2 regions of the Vibrio sp. E150_018 genome follow, and region 1 is predicted to be linked to the other one. Evidence: predicted binding sites of a transcription regulator. Region 1 holds the regulator's gene; the other holds the start of a gene.
The links. The regulator CRP, encoded in region 1, controls carbon source genes, mostly activating them, when cyclic AMP is high. The targets are predictions, from matches to a motif close to TGTGANNNNNNTCACA.
Positions count from the first base shown of each region.

Region 2: ACE3G9_RS13975 (ROK family protein) is a predicted target of CRP. The motif match lies at 3,161-3,176, and genes of this name have one in related genera.

Region 1 covers NZ_JBHGNY010000006.1:152,694-162,080, reverse strand. The annotation lists gene ACE3G9_RS08620 (YheV family putative zinc ribbon protein) at 1-15, opposite strand, end outside; gene kefB (glutathione-regulated potassium-efflux system protein KefB) at 38-1,828, opposite strand; gene kefG (glutathione-regulated potassium-efflux system ancillary protein KefG) at 1,843-2,436, opposite strand; gene ACE3G9_RS08605 (ABC transporter ATP-binding protein) at 2,906-4,816, shown strand; gene ACE3G9_RS08600 (TIGR02444 family protein) at 5,090-5,551, shown strand; gene ACE3G9_RS08595 (YheU family protein) at 5,563-5,778, shown strand; gene ACE3G9_RS08590 (phosphoribulokinase) at 5,861-6,730, shown strand; gene crp (cAMP-activated global transcriptional regulator CRP) at 6,972-7,604, shown strand; gene ACE3G9_RS08580 (aromatic amino acid transport family protein) at 7,843-9,048, opposite strand; gene pyrE (orotate phosphoribosyltransferase) at 9,298-9,387, opposite strand, start outside.
Region 2 covers NZ_JBHGNY010000016.1:58,227-63,451, reverse strand. The annotation lists gene ACE3G9_RS13990 (GFA family protein) at 1-90, shown strand, start outside; gene ACE3G9_RS13985 (class II fumarate hydratase) at 197-1,612, shown strand; gene ACE3G9_RS13980 (OmpA family protein) at 1,725-2,756, opposite strand; gene ACE3G9_RS13975 (ROK family protein) at 3,294-4,211, shown strand; gene ACE3G9_RS13970 (ammonium transporter) at 4,464-5,225, opposite strand, start outside.

The sequences.
Region 1 (9,387 bases):
GGTTTTCATATATATCCTATTTCATAACTGAGTTGAGCTAGTCCCAATGCTGTTGAGTCTGACGATCTCTTTCCATCTCTCGGTCAAAAACCTCTTCCAACTCTTTGCGCGCTTCTTTAGCTCTAATTCCCATATCTTTATCTTCTATATGCAAAGACATCAGTTCTTTTAACATAGTGGTGTCGAGTTTTCTAAAATGTGCTTCTGCACGCTTGGCTTGATAAGGGTGCATGCCCAATTGATTTAACACTTGTCGTCCTAAATCAAGAGCCCCTAAGAAAGTCTCACGCGAAAATAATGTCACACCAATATTCATCAATTGATAAGCTTCTACCCGACTACGTGCACGGGCGAGAATTTTTAAATGCGGAAAATGCTGTTTACACAGTTCAGCGATCTTTAGCACTTCATCCGGCGAATCGGTACAAATGGCGATGGCTTTCGCTTTTTCAGCACCAGCGGCCCGTAACAAATCAAGCTGCGTGGCGTCACCGTAATACACTTTGTAGCCAAATTTACGTAAAAGTTGAATTTGGCTGGCATCACTTTCTAATACCGTGACTCGGATCTTATTGGCATACAACAAACGCCCTACAACTTGGCCAAAACGCCCGAAGCCCGCAATGATGACTTTCGACCCTTCATCGACCACATCCGATTGCATGTTATCGCTAACGTTAATTGTGCGGTCAAACCATTTTTGCTGAGCAAGTAATATCAAGGGCGTGGTCATCATAGACAAGCTCACCACCACTAACAGGAAAGAGCTCACTTCAGCACCGAGTAAGCCATGACCTTTTGCGGCAGTAAACAAGACGAAAGCAAACTCTCCACCCTGGCTTAATATTGCCGCCATGCGACTGCGTGCTTTTGCCCGTGTGCCCATAAGGCGAGCAAGTAAGTAAAGAATAAAACCTTTAATACTCACCAGCACCACGACTGCAGCCAAAATTTTAATTGGATAAAGCGTTAGCAACTCAAGGTTGACTGCCATACCCACCGACATAAAGAACAAGCCAAGCAGCAGTCCTTTAAAGGGTTCAATAGCAATCTCTAATTCATGACGATATTCACTTTCTGCCAATAACACGCCAGCTAAAAATGTGCCTAATGCCATAGATAAACCAAGCTGTTGCATGATCACGGAAATACCAATCACCAATAACAAGGCTGCTACGGTAAATAACTCACGAACTCGGCTCATCACCACATAACGGAAGATCGGTCGTAGCAAATAATGGCCACCAACTAATAAGCCAACGCCCCCACCAATCATCCAAACCGCATCTAACCAGTCACCACCAGCATTACCAGCTAATAATGGTAATACCGCCAGCATTGGAATGACCGCGATATCTTGAAAAAGCAAAACGGAAAAACCAGATTGTCCAGTTTCAGTACCCGCTAGTCCTTGTTCTTCAATAACCCTTAATGCGATTGCGGTTGAAGAAAGCGCTAATCCCATGCCTATCACTACACTATTTTGCCAACTAACACCAAAAGCATTAGCGATCATGGAAATCACTAGAGTTGTCACGACTACTTGTGCGCCACCTAAACCTAAGATAGGCATGCGCATTTGCCAAAGTTTTTTGGGGTTTAACTCTAAACCAATCAGAAACAGCAATAACACCACTCCAAGTTCGGAAAAGTGCATCACGCTATCCACGTCACTAATCAAGCCTAGTCCCCACGGACCAATAACAATACCCGCCAACAAATACCCCAATACCGACCCTAAACCTAAACGTTGCGCTAAAGGGACAGCGACCACAGCAGCGGCCAGAAACACGACGCCACTTTCTAAAAAATCAATTGTTGATGCCATAATCCTTCCTTGTACTACTGACTACTTTCAAGTGGATGCAACAACCAAGAGCGATAAGCCTGTGCATGTTCAATACGTACCGCTTGTTCTACATTCCTTGCCCAATATAACACTAAGGGCTCAATCCAATGCATCTGACATAATTTGGCAGTCAACTCAAAAGGCTGCAAAATTTGTTCCAAAGGATATTGATTATAACCATGAGCTGAGAAAGCGTCTTTAGACCCCCCCGTCGTCACCACACTCCGCCAGTATTTATCTTTAAGTGCGCGACCTTTGCCGAATGCAAAACCTTTTCCGAGTACCGTATCCATCCACTCTTTCATCAAAGCTGGACAGGAATACATAAACAAGGGGAACTGAAAGACAATCACATCATGTTCGAGCAATAATTTGTGCTCAGCAGCAACATCAATAAAAAAATCAGGATAATGGGCATACAAATCGTGCACCGTCACATGAGGTAAATTTTGCGCTGCTTTTAATAACATTTGATTGGCAACCGAGTTATCGGGATCGGGATGCGCATAAATGACCAATACGCGAGGTTGTAGAATCTGATCGTCATTTTTAATAGATGTAGTAGTATGTTGGCTTATGTCTGACATCCTTGCTCCCTGACATTCCTTAATATGAACACTAAAAAGTGCACGCTTTTGTCACTTTCCACAACCTAAGATCTTTGTAACAAAGATTGTTAATCATCATATCGCAAATCGTATAATAATCGATATTTATACCCAAGTAACTTCAAGGTGCAGAATTCAGAGCTATCATCCAAACCTTTAGGCAAAGAAAATTGGCGAAGGAATGTAAGCACCTTTCAAACCAATCTGACGCAGAATAAAGATTTGGATGAAACTCCCGAAGGACAAGTTAAAACAAGTTTTAAACGGCGTTAAATTGAACAGAGATAGAATCACTATGATCATGTTCAATTTGCCTTGCCTAAAGCTTGTTTTATTCTTGCTGAAACTTGCACCTTGAAGTTACTTGGGTATATCCTTGAAGCGCCTAATATTCAAGCCGCTGCATTTTTCATTCTTTCTCATTTTTCATGCCTCAAATAAGACTCCTATGATTACATTTTCAGATATTCAATTGCTGCGTGGTGGTAAACCACTTTTAGAACAAGCTTCAGCGACGATTCACCCGGGTGATAAAGTTGGCCTAGTCGGAAAAAATGGTTGTGGTAAATCCACGCTATTCGCCTTACTGAAAAATGAATTATCAATTGATGCCGGTAATTTCCAAATGCCAGCCCACTGGGAACTCGCTTGGGTTGCTCAAGAAACACCAGCACTAGAACGCGCCGCTTTAGAGTATGTGATTGATGGCGACCGTGAATATCGTCAATTAGAGCAAGATCTTACCGCGGCAGAACAAGCCGATAATGGCACCCTAGTCGCGGAATTACACGGCAAGTTAGAAACTGTTGGTGGCTACACTATTAAATCTCGCGCCGCAGAACTATTAAACGGTTTAGGCTTTAGCCAAGAGCAAATGCAATGGAACCTCACCCAGTTCTCTGGTGGTTGGCGTATGCGTTTAAACCTCGCCCAAGCTCTATTGTGTCGCTCTGATTTATTACTACTCGATGAGCCAACCAACCACTTAGATCTCGATGCAGTACTTTGGCTTGAAAAATGGCTACAGAACTACCCTGGTACATTAATTTTAATTTCGCACGACCGTGATTTCCTCGACCCTATCGTGGGGCGCATCATTCATGTCGAAAACCAATTGCTCAACGAATACACCGGCAACTACTCATCATTTGAAACCCAACGTGCACAAAAGTTAATGCAGCAACAAGCCATGTATGCCAAACAGCAAAAGCAAATGTCGCACATGCAAAGCTATATTGACCGCTTCCGCTATAAAGCCTCTAAAGCTCGTCAGGCACAAAGCCGAATTAAAGCCTTAGAGAAAATGGAAAAAGTCTTACCGGCGCAGTTTGATAACCCATTTAGCTTTGAGTTTAGAGAGCCAGCTGCACTCCCCAACCCTATTATGATGATGGACCAAGTCTCTGCTGGCTATGGCGATAACTTAATATTAGAACACATTCGCTTAAACCTAGTTCCCGGCAGTCGCATTGGTTTACTCGGTCGTAATGGTGCGGGTAAATCAACCTTAATTAAATTGCTGTCTGGCGAACTCAAGCCACAAAGCGGAGATTTAACCTATTCGCAAGGGGTGAAAATCGGCTACTTCGCTCAGCATCAATTAGAAACTCTGCATCCTGAAGAGACACCGTTGCAACACATGATGCAAATTGCGCCAAATCATACCGAGCAACAATTACGCGACTACCTAGGTAGCTTTGGTTTTGTCGGAGATAAAGCTCTCGATAAAGTCGCGCCATTCTCTGGTGGCGAAAAAGCTCGCCTCGTTCTAGCCTTAGTTGTATGGCAAAAGCCGAACTTACTATTGCTCGATGAACCAACTAACCACCTTGACCTAGATATGCGTCAAGCCTTAACCATGGCACTGCAAACCTTTGAAGGGGCAATGGTGATTGTCAGCCACGACCGTTACTTACTGCGCGCTACCACCGACGATTTATACCTTGTCGATGCCAAACAAGTGGCGCCTTTTGACGGCGACTTAGCGGATTACTACAAATGGTTAACTGAACAACAAAAACAAGATAAAAAAGATGCACTGCCAGAAACAAACTCAGAGCCTAGTCAAAATAGCGCCGCAGCACGTAAAGAACAAAAACGTCTAGACGCTGAATTACGTAAACAAACTGCACCAATTCGCAAAAAACTGACACAACTCGAAGCGAAAATGGACAAACTAGGCGAGCAATTAGCCGATGCTGAACAACAACTTGGCGATGTGTCACTCTACCAAGATGAAAACAAAGCTAAACTTACCCAAGTATTAACGCTACAAGCCAATAGTAAATCTCAATTAGAAGAGGTTGAAATGGAATGGATGGCACTACAAGAAGAACTGGAATGCCTTATACCCAAGTGACTTCAAGGTGCAGAATTCAGAGCTATCATCCAAACCTTTAGACAAGGAAGATTGGCGAAAGAATGTAAACACCTTTCAAACCAATCTGACGCGGCCTATCTCTTATAAAAAGAAGAGGTTTGAATAAAGCTCCCAAAGGGCAAGTTAAAACAAGCCTTACGCGGCGTTAAATTAAATAGAGATAGATTATGATCATATTCAATCAGCCTTGCCTAAAGCTTGTTTTATGCTTGCTGAAATTCGCACCTTGAAGTTACTTGGATATTATCAACAATGAGCCAATATAGACCTCTACCTTTAACCTTCGAACGCTTATGGCAATTTAGTTTGCAGCATTATGGTGTGCGGGCAATTAAAGAAGCCTGTCTAATCTTACAAAATAGGTATAAAGGGAAGGTCAACCTAATCTTGTTATTAAAATGGCTGGATGAGCACCAATTAAGCTTAACGGAAGAACAATGGCTACAATTAGATGGCGCTATTGAGCGAACCGAAAACTTATTACAACAATTTCGTGATTACCGACGAAAAGTGAAACCTCATTTACCGGATACGCTTTACCGTGAATCACTACAATTTGAATTACAATTAGAGCGTCAGCAACAAGCGGATTTGGTGCATTGTATTAACCTGCTTGATTTAACCCCAAGAACAGGTCAACCAATGACCCATATCTATTGTGAAAAAATTGGGGCTCAACGGTTATCTCAAGTTTTTTATAACACTGAAAAATAAAGGCCACATCAATGATTATTCCATGGCAAGACATCGATCCCGACACTTTAGATAATCTCATAAAAGAATTTATCTTACGTGAAGGCACCGATTACGGTATGCAAGAAACCTCGCTTAAAACCAAGATAAAACAAGTCAAAGGACAACTAAAATCTAGCAGTGTAGTGATTGTTTTTTCAGAGCTGCATGAAAGCGTTGATATAAAACCGATCAATGAATTGAATTAAGCTCAGTACATCCCCCTATTTATTCTTGCCAGTCATTCCTCTACACTGTCATTCAAAATATAAGTCGAAAGAAAGGATTATCATGTCGGCAAAACATCCCATTATTGCGGTAACGGGTTCTTCAGGTGCGGGTACCACCACCACTTCAGAAACCTTCCGAAAAATGTTTAATATGATGAACATTAAAGCGTCTTGGGTAGAAGGCGATAGCTTCCATCGCTACACTCGCCCCGAAATGGACGTTGCAATCCGCAAAGCCAAAGAACAAGGTAAACACATCAGTTACTTTGGCCCGGAAGCCAATGACTTCCCCGCTTTGTCTGAATTCTTTAATCAATATGGAAAAAATGGCAGCGGCAAAATTCGTCGTTACTTGCATAGTTTTGATGAAGCCGTCCCTTATAACCAAATGCCCGGCACCTTTACTCCATGGCAAGACCTACCAGAAAATACTGATGTATTGTTTTATGAAGGATTACATGGTGGTGTAGTCGATGGCGATATCAATGTCTCTAAGCATGTGGACTTTTTGATTGGCATGGTACCGATTGTAAACCTTGAATGGATCCAAAAATTCGTCCGAGATACTCGTGACCGCGGCCATTCACGAGAAGCCGTGATGGACTCTATTGTTCGCTCAATGGATGACTACTTAAATTATATCACGCCGCAATTCTCCCGTACTCACATCAACTTTCAGCGCGTCCCTACCGTCGATACTTCTAATCCACTTAATGCCAAAGGCATACCGAGTTTGGATGAGAGTTTTGTAGTGATCCGCTTGCGTGGAATTAAAAACGTCGACTTTCCATATCTACTATCAATGATTGAAGGCTCTTTCATGTCGCGTCACAACACCCTCGTAGTACCTGGTGGCAAGATGAGTTTTGCAATGGAATTAATCATTCAACCACTGCTTCATCAACTAATCGAAACAGGTAAAATCGCCTAAAGTGTTACTCAGAACACACTTAGTGACTAGTCTGTGACCTTGAACACAATTTAATGATGAAAAACCCCATAGTTAGCCGCTCAAAGTCAAGAAATCCGATCTAGAAAGAGGTACTATAAAAACACTAATGCAACACAACTTGCAGCAATAACATTTAACACCTATTCTATTTGACCAGTTTAGCCGGTCTCAGGATGAATGACTCAAAACTGAGCAAGCCTTGTAGAGGAAGTAACAAATTATGGTTCTAGGTAAACCTCAAACAGATCCAACATTAGAGTGGTTTCTATCTCACTGTCATATCCATAAGTACCCATCAAAAAGTACTTTGATTCACGCTGGTGAGAAAGCAGAAACACTGTATTACATTGTTAAAGGGTCTGTGGCAGTATTAATCAAGGATGAAGAAGGCAAAGAGATGATCTTGTCTTACTTGAACCAAGGTGACTTCATTGGTGAATTAGGTCTTTTTGAAGAAGACCAAGAACGTACCGCTTGGGTTCGTGCAAAATCTCCTTGTGAAGTTGCGGAAATCTCATTTAAAAAATTCCGTCAATTAATCCAAGTTAACCCAGACATTCTGATGCGCCTTTCTGCCCAAATGGCAAAACGTCTACAAATCACTAGCCAAAAAGTGGGTGACTTAGCATTCCTAGACGTAACTGGTCGTATCGCTCAAACGCTACTTAATCTAGCAAAACAACCAGATGCAATGACGCACCCAGACGGTATGCAAATCAAGATCACTCGTCAAGAGATCGGTCAGATTGTTGGCTGTTCACGTGAAACCGTTGGTCGCATCTTGAAGATGCTAGAAGAGCAAAACCTGATTTCTGCTCACGGTAAAACTATCGTAGTCTACGGAACGCGTTAAGATTTAATATCCGCGTTTAGTAGAGTAAGAAAAATTAAAAGCCACTGAATGGTAAGTTCAGTGGCTTTTTTAGTATTTGTAATTTAAGAACGTTGCTCGGGCGCTTCGCTGCTTGTAGCTCGAAAAAGATAACAGCGAAAAGATTAGTAACGTGTCGTGGTAAGCAACCGAAGCCAAGCTTTTGTTTTTCCTAGCTTCGAGAAGCGCAGCGCCCTAAACACGAGTATCGAAAGAGGTCTTACCCTATCGCCGGCAATACTCCAAGACTAATCATCATTTGTACCACAATAATCACCACACCTGCTGCTAGCGTTAGCATGAGAGCTGGCGTACCGCCAGAGACGGTGAAGGCTTGTTTATCTTGATTGAGTGTACGAGAACGCATCACCATTGCGACAGGGAGTAAGATAGCCAATATCGCCAATGCAATTGCGGCATAACCAAGAGCCATGATAAAACCTTGCGGGTAAAATAACGCAAAGCATAGTGGTGGAATAAAGGTCACTAGCGCGATACCAACACGTCCGCCTTTGCTTTTATTTTTATTTAAGCTGTCACCTAAGAATTCAAATAATCCTAAGCTCACACCTAAAAAAGAGGTGATTAATGCTAAATCAGCAAATACTGAGACCACTTGTGAAATAGCCGAGCTATGAATTACTTTTGATAACGTACCGACTAAGGCTGTCACATCTCCTGCTTGAGATAATGTCGCTTGATCAACCACACCGAGCGTGGCCAGTTGCCATAAGATGTAGACCACTAGCGGCAGTAAAGAGCCGAAAATCATGACCTTCTTCAAAGCTTTCATATCAAGGTTTAAATAACGCACTACTGCTGGAATACTGCCGTGGAAACCAAAAGAGGTAAAAATCACGGGCAATGCCGCCACAATCAAACCTTTTTCCAATGGCATATTAAGAAGATGTACCGCTTGAATATTGGGCGTTAAGAAAAACAGCATGACCGCCATTGCAATCAATTTACAGGTGAATAGCACGCGGTTGACTCGATCTACCGACTGAGTACCAAACGTCACAATTGCGGCAATGATAATAGTGAAAATAAGCGTGCCGATACCATTCGACACATCAATAGAAAACCAGTTATGCAGTTTTGCATTAAACTGACCACCACCACCGGCGATGTAGGCTGCACATAGTGCATAAAATAAGAAAAGCATAGCAAACGTCGCGATCCATTTCCCTTTTTCACCAAGAAACTGCTTAGCTAAGGTATGTAATGTAGCGTCATAATCTGCGTGTTGATGTAGCTCCAACATTAACAAAGCGGTATAGGCCATTAACGCCCACATACTAATCATGATGGTTAAAGAAGTGCTGAAGCCTAACCCTGCGGAAGCAATAGGTAATGCCAACATACCAGCACCAATCGTAGTGCCAGCAATAATCAAAGTACTGCCTAGAATCTTTGAACTGCTCATCTGCTTTTTCTTTTATTTATTGGAAGAATAAGCTGACACATTACCACTTATCAGAAGTAAATCGAGGTGAGAGTTCAAAATATCGATTAAACATTCGACAATATTGACTCAAAACGGGCTTTTATTGTGGTGTAAAAATAAAGTTACACATTGTAAATAAAAATAAACCCAGAGCAATTTTACCAATCAACATAATTAGTGCGATTGGTATAACTCTGGGTTCACTTCAATATAGAGTATCAAGAAAAATTAAATACCGTATTGCGCGCGATAAGCTTTTACCGATTCTAGTTGCGCTTCGTTATTCCCTTGCTCTTCAAGATAGGTCACTAGATCACC
Region 2 (5,225 bases), on a different contig from region 1:
GTACCGGCGATGCATGTATGGACAAGCCAAAAGCAAGATTGGGTTGTGATCCCCGATGATGTTCAGCAATTTGAAAAACAACGCAATTGATAACTGGTGAGCGTTTAATTACCTTTCCTTATCGCAATGATAACTTGCATATCGACTAAATAGGTTCGACACTGAAGCCATTCCATCACAATTTAAGGATGATGTTATGGCTTCTGTTCCCTCCAATACTTTTTACCGTACTGAACATGACAGCATGGGAGAGGTAAAAGTCCCCAAAGATGCTTTATATCAGGCTCAAACTCAACGAGCCGTCGATAATTTTTCAATCAGTTCTTTGACGATGCCGCCTCGTTTTATTCAATCTGTCGCCATGATTAAACAAGCCGCCGCTAAAGCCAATGAAGAATTGGGTCTACTCGATTGTTCAATGTCTAAAGCGATTCAGGCTAGTTGTCAGGCTATTATTGATGGTGAGTACCTAGACCAATTTCCGATCGATGTTTTTCAGACTGGTTCTGGTACCAGCACCAACATGAATCTTAATGAAGTGATCGCGACCTTATCAAATCAAATTCTTGAAGAAGAAACGGGGCAAGCACAGCGTGTTGGTCCGAACGATCATGTCAATATGGGGCAAAGCAGTAATGATGTCATTCCTTCGGCGATTCAGCTTAGTGCATTAATAGCGATTGAAGATGAACTGATTCCTGCCATGGAGCATTTAAGCCAAGTGGTGGAGGAAAAAGCGTCGGCATTGTCTCATATTGTCAAAACCGGTCGTACTCACTTAATGGATGCGATGCCAATAACCATGGGGCAGGAGTTATCAGGCTGGAAAGTCCAGATCGATAAAGCTCGCTGCCGCATGGAACAGCTGTTGCCAGATTTAAAGCAATTGGCGCAGGGCGGAACTGCAGTGGGTACCGGCATTAATGCACCTCAAGAATTTGCTCAATTATTTACGCAGCATCTGAGTTCAATAACGGGAAAGTCCATTCAGCCAAGTGACAATTATTTCTACAATTTAAGTAGTCAAGACTCAAGCGTAGCTGTATCTGGTGAATTAAAAGCTTATGCCGTAGCCTTAATGAAAATATCTAATGATCTACGTTGGATGAATTCAGGGCCACTGGCGGGAATCGGTGAAATAGAACTGCCAGCTTTACAACCGGGTTCATCGATTATGCCGGGAAAAGTAAACCCTGTTATCCCCGAAGCCGTAGCCATGGCAGCAGCCCAAGTGATGGGGAATGACACAACCATTTCGGTTGCGGGGCAAAGTGGTAATTTTCAGTTAAACGTGATGTTGCCAGTGATTGCTTTTAATCTATTACAAAGTATTGAACTACTTGTGAATAGTTCACGTAGCCTTGCCGATAAAGTGATAAAAGATTGTGTAGTCAGAGAAGATAATTTGGATTTGGCTCTCGCTAAGAACCCTATTTTAGTCACTGCATTAAACCCTATTATTGGCTATGAAAAAGCTGCGCAAATCGCTAAAAAAGCGTATAAAGAAAAGCGTGCAATCATTGATGTAGCCGAACAAGAAACCGAGTTGTCGCGTGAAGAGCTTGAGAAGTATCTTAATCCAAGTCATTTAACCAAAGGCGGACTAGCTTAAGTCCCTTGACTTGATATTGCAGCAAAGAATAATAAATGTATTTTACTCTCGAGAAAAAAAGAAAGAAGCCACAATCATGTGGCTTCTTTTATGAGATTATTTATATCACAGGTTACTTGTAAAAAACTTCAACACGGCGGTTATTTTCACGACCTTCTTTAGTACTATTATCTGCGATTGGGTTTTCTTCACCTTTACCGATAGTAGTAATACGTGATTTATCAATATCTTGAGACTCTAGATAGTTAGAAGCCGATTGCGCACGTTTCTCTGATAGTTTTTGGTTGTATTTAGCACTACCTGTTGAGTCGGTATAACCAATTACATCTACACGAGTTTCAGGGCTATCTTTTAGATAAGTAGCTACTTGATCAAGAGAGGTTTTTGCCTCGGGTGTTAACTCTGTTGAGTCATGTGCAAATGCACCTTTTGAAAGTGTAACTGTTGGAAGTGGATCTTTTTCCGGAGCTGGTTCTACGATTGGCTCTGGCTCTTGAGTCGCGACTACTGCCGCAGTTGTTGCCGCTGCAGCAATTGGTGCGGCACTATCTGAACTACCAAAATAGTAACTTAGACCAAGAGATACGTAGTTAACATCAGTTCTACCCGTTGTGCTACGTTCACCTACGTTATCAAACCATTGATATTCAGTACGTACACGCCAGTTATGGCTTAGTTGATATTCGACACCAGCACCTAACATTAGCGACCAGTTTTCATCACTATCATTATAAGCACCTGTTTTTTGATCAACATAGTTATATGAAGTACCTACTTTACCAAATAGATTCCATGCACTAGTAAGGTTCCAATCTAATTTAGCCCCTAATTCACCATTCTGAATCTGAGTTTTATTAACCTCGCTACCAGCAATATGCTCTTTTGAATTACCAAGGTAGTTATAACCACCTTCTAGTGAGAACCATTCGTTAAATTGGTAACCACCGTAGGCACTACCAGCCCAAGCATCATCATCACAATCACCATTATTCTGACAAAAATCGAAGTTAGACCAACCAGTCTTAGCACCAAGGTAAAACTCTCCGGCATTTTCTGCCGCGGCATTGACTTGTGGCGACATAAGAAGAGAAAGAGAAACGATCGATGCGAGAGAAGGGTAAAGAGACATTTGTTTAATATTCATATTGGCACCAACTATAAAGTTATTTTGTCCATACAATCGATCCACAACTTTAGTAAGAAATGTGGACCATGATTTTGTTAGCGAGTTATTGAAAACTATAAAGTTATCAATATCTGCCTATACAATACTGTTGTAAGAATAGTTTATCAATCGATTAATGTGAAACTTTTGTCAATATTAGGTGTCTATAAAAAATTTGCTGAATGACGTTAGACATAGGCACGCCCTTAAAAAGCATTAGATTTTGTCTGTATTACTTTTTTAAAAATAATTATTTTTCAAGTGGTTATGTTTTGTTTGTGCATATTTTTTGATAAGAATGCATTTTGATCCCAATAACATACTTTATCAGTGCTTACTTTTCTAAATGTTGCCATTTTATGTTGGAAATAAAAAACAATTATTGTGATCTAGATCACTTAATTTTTAGTGCGCTCTATCGCATAAATAAAGAATTTAATGGTTTCTAATAAATGAATAGAGTGTAGATTTAAGAAAGACAAAGTAGAAGTGACTTGAGTATATAAGGAAAATGAAATGCTTAGTTTAGGTCTGGATATTGGTGGAACAAAAATTGAAGCGGTCGTGCTATCGGAAGATGGTCAAACTATTTATCAACAGAGAATCGCGACGCCAACCTGTAGTTACTCTGAATTCTTATCAACAGTCACCGGTTTTATTCAAACTATCCAACAAACATTACAACAGCCTATGACCATTGGTATCGGCCTACCTGGTGCGATAAGCCCTGATAGCCAAACCATAAAAAACTGTAATTGCTTAATATTGAATGGTCAGCATTTGGATAAAGATATTGCTGATATAATTAAGCAACCCGTATTTATCGCAAATGATGCCGATTGTTTTACATTATCGGAAGCTCAAGATGGCGCAGGCTCTGGGCATCCCACAGTCTTTGGCGTCATTATTGGTACGGGGTGTGGTGGTGTTGTTGTCAATGGTCAGTTACTTTCTGGGCCCAATGCGATTGCCGGAGAGTGGGGACATAATACCTTGCCACAATATCATCGAGATAATGATGGACTCGCACAGCAATGTTACTGCGGAAAAATTAACTGCATTGAACGCTTTATTTCAGGCTCAGGTTTTTCTGAACGCTACAATCAACAACATGGCACAGACTACAACTCTGCAGAAATCATGGATTTAAAACGTGCTGGCAATACGAATGCTGAGCAACATTATTTATCGTTTATTAATATGTGTGCCCGTAGTTTGGCATCGGTCATAAATATACTTGATCCACATGTGATTGTGCTTGGTGGCGGTTTGTCGAATGTAGAAGAAATTTACCAAGATATAAACGATGCAATTGGATCTTATGTTTTTTCGGATGTGTGTAACACTAAAATTTTAAAAGCGAAGTACGGTGATTCAAGCGGCGTGAGAGGGGCATGTTGGCTGCCTAAAATGCATCAAGTTAATAACAATTAATATTCTATATAAGTACTTTTCAAACCAAGCTGAAGCGGCCTATCTCTTATAAAAATAAGAGGTTTGGATGAAGCTCCCGAAGGGCAAGTTAAAACAAGCTTTATGTGGCGTTAAATTGAACAGAGATAGAATGACTATGATCATCTTTAATTTGTCTTGCCTAAAGCTTATTTTATTCTTGCTGAAACTCGCACCTTGAAGTTACTTGGGTATATGCAATTGCTAAAATAGTCCTAGTGAAGTTAATCAATATTAATCTTCATTGGTTGAGCTGATTTTGTGAATAGATAAATCAGCACCGTTATATTCTTCTTCTTGGCTCAAGCGTAAGCCTGATACTTTGTGAATCGAACCATAGACCAGAACTGAACCTAATACGGCAATAGTAATACCTAGTAATGTACCGAGAACTTGAACGGTTAAACTCACACCGCCCATTCCACCGAGTGCCGTTTGTCCAAAGATACCGGCAGCAATACCGCCCCATGCTCCACACACGCCATGCAGCGGCCAAACACCTAATACGTCATCGATTTTGGTTTTGTTTTGCATAAAGGTAAATAGCCATACAAAAATTGCAGCAGCCACAACACCCGTTGCTAATGCGCCGATGGGATGCATTAAATCTGAACCAGCACAAACCGCGACTAAGCCCGCCAGTGGACCATTATGAATAAAGCCTGGATCATTTTTACCCATCACCATTGCCGCTAATATTCCGCCCGCCATCGCCATTAAAGAGTTAATTGCTACTAACCCACTAATACCATTAATAGTTTGTGCCGACATAACATTAAAGCCGAACCAGCCAACACATAGTATCCATGCGCCTAGTGCAAGAAATGGGATATTAGATGGCGCAAAGTTAGTATGTTTACCGGCGCGGATCCGTCCGTTTCGCATGCCAAGGAATATCACGGCGATTAGTGCAATCCAGCCTCCGACACTGTGTACAACCACTGAGCCTGCAAAGTCGTGAAACCCAGTACCAAAGGTGGTTTCAAACCATGCTTG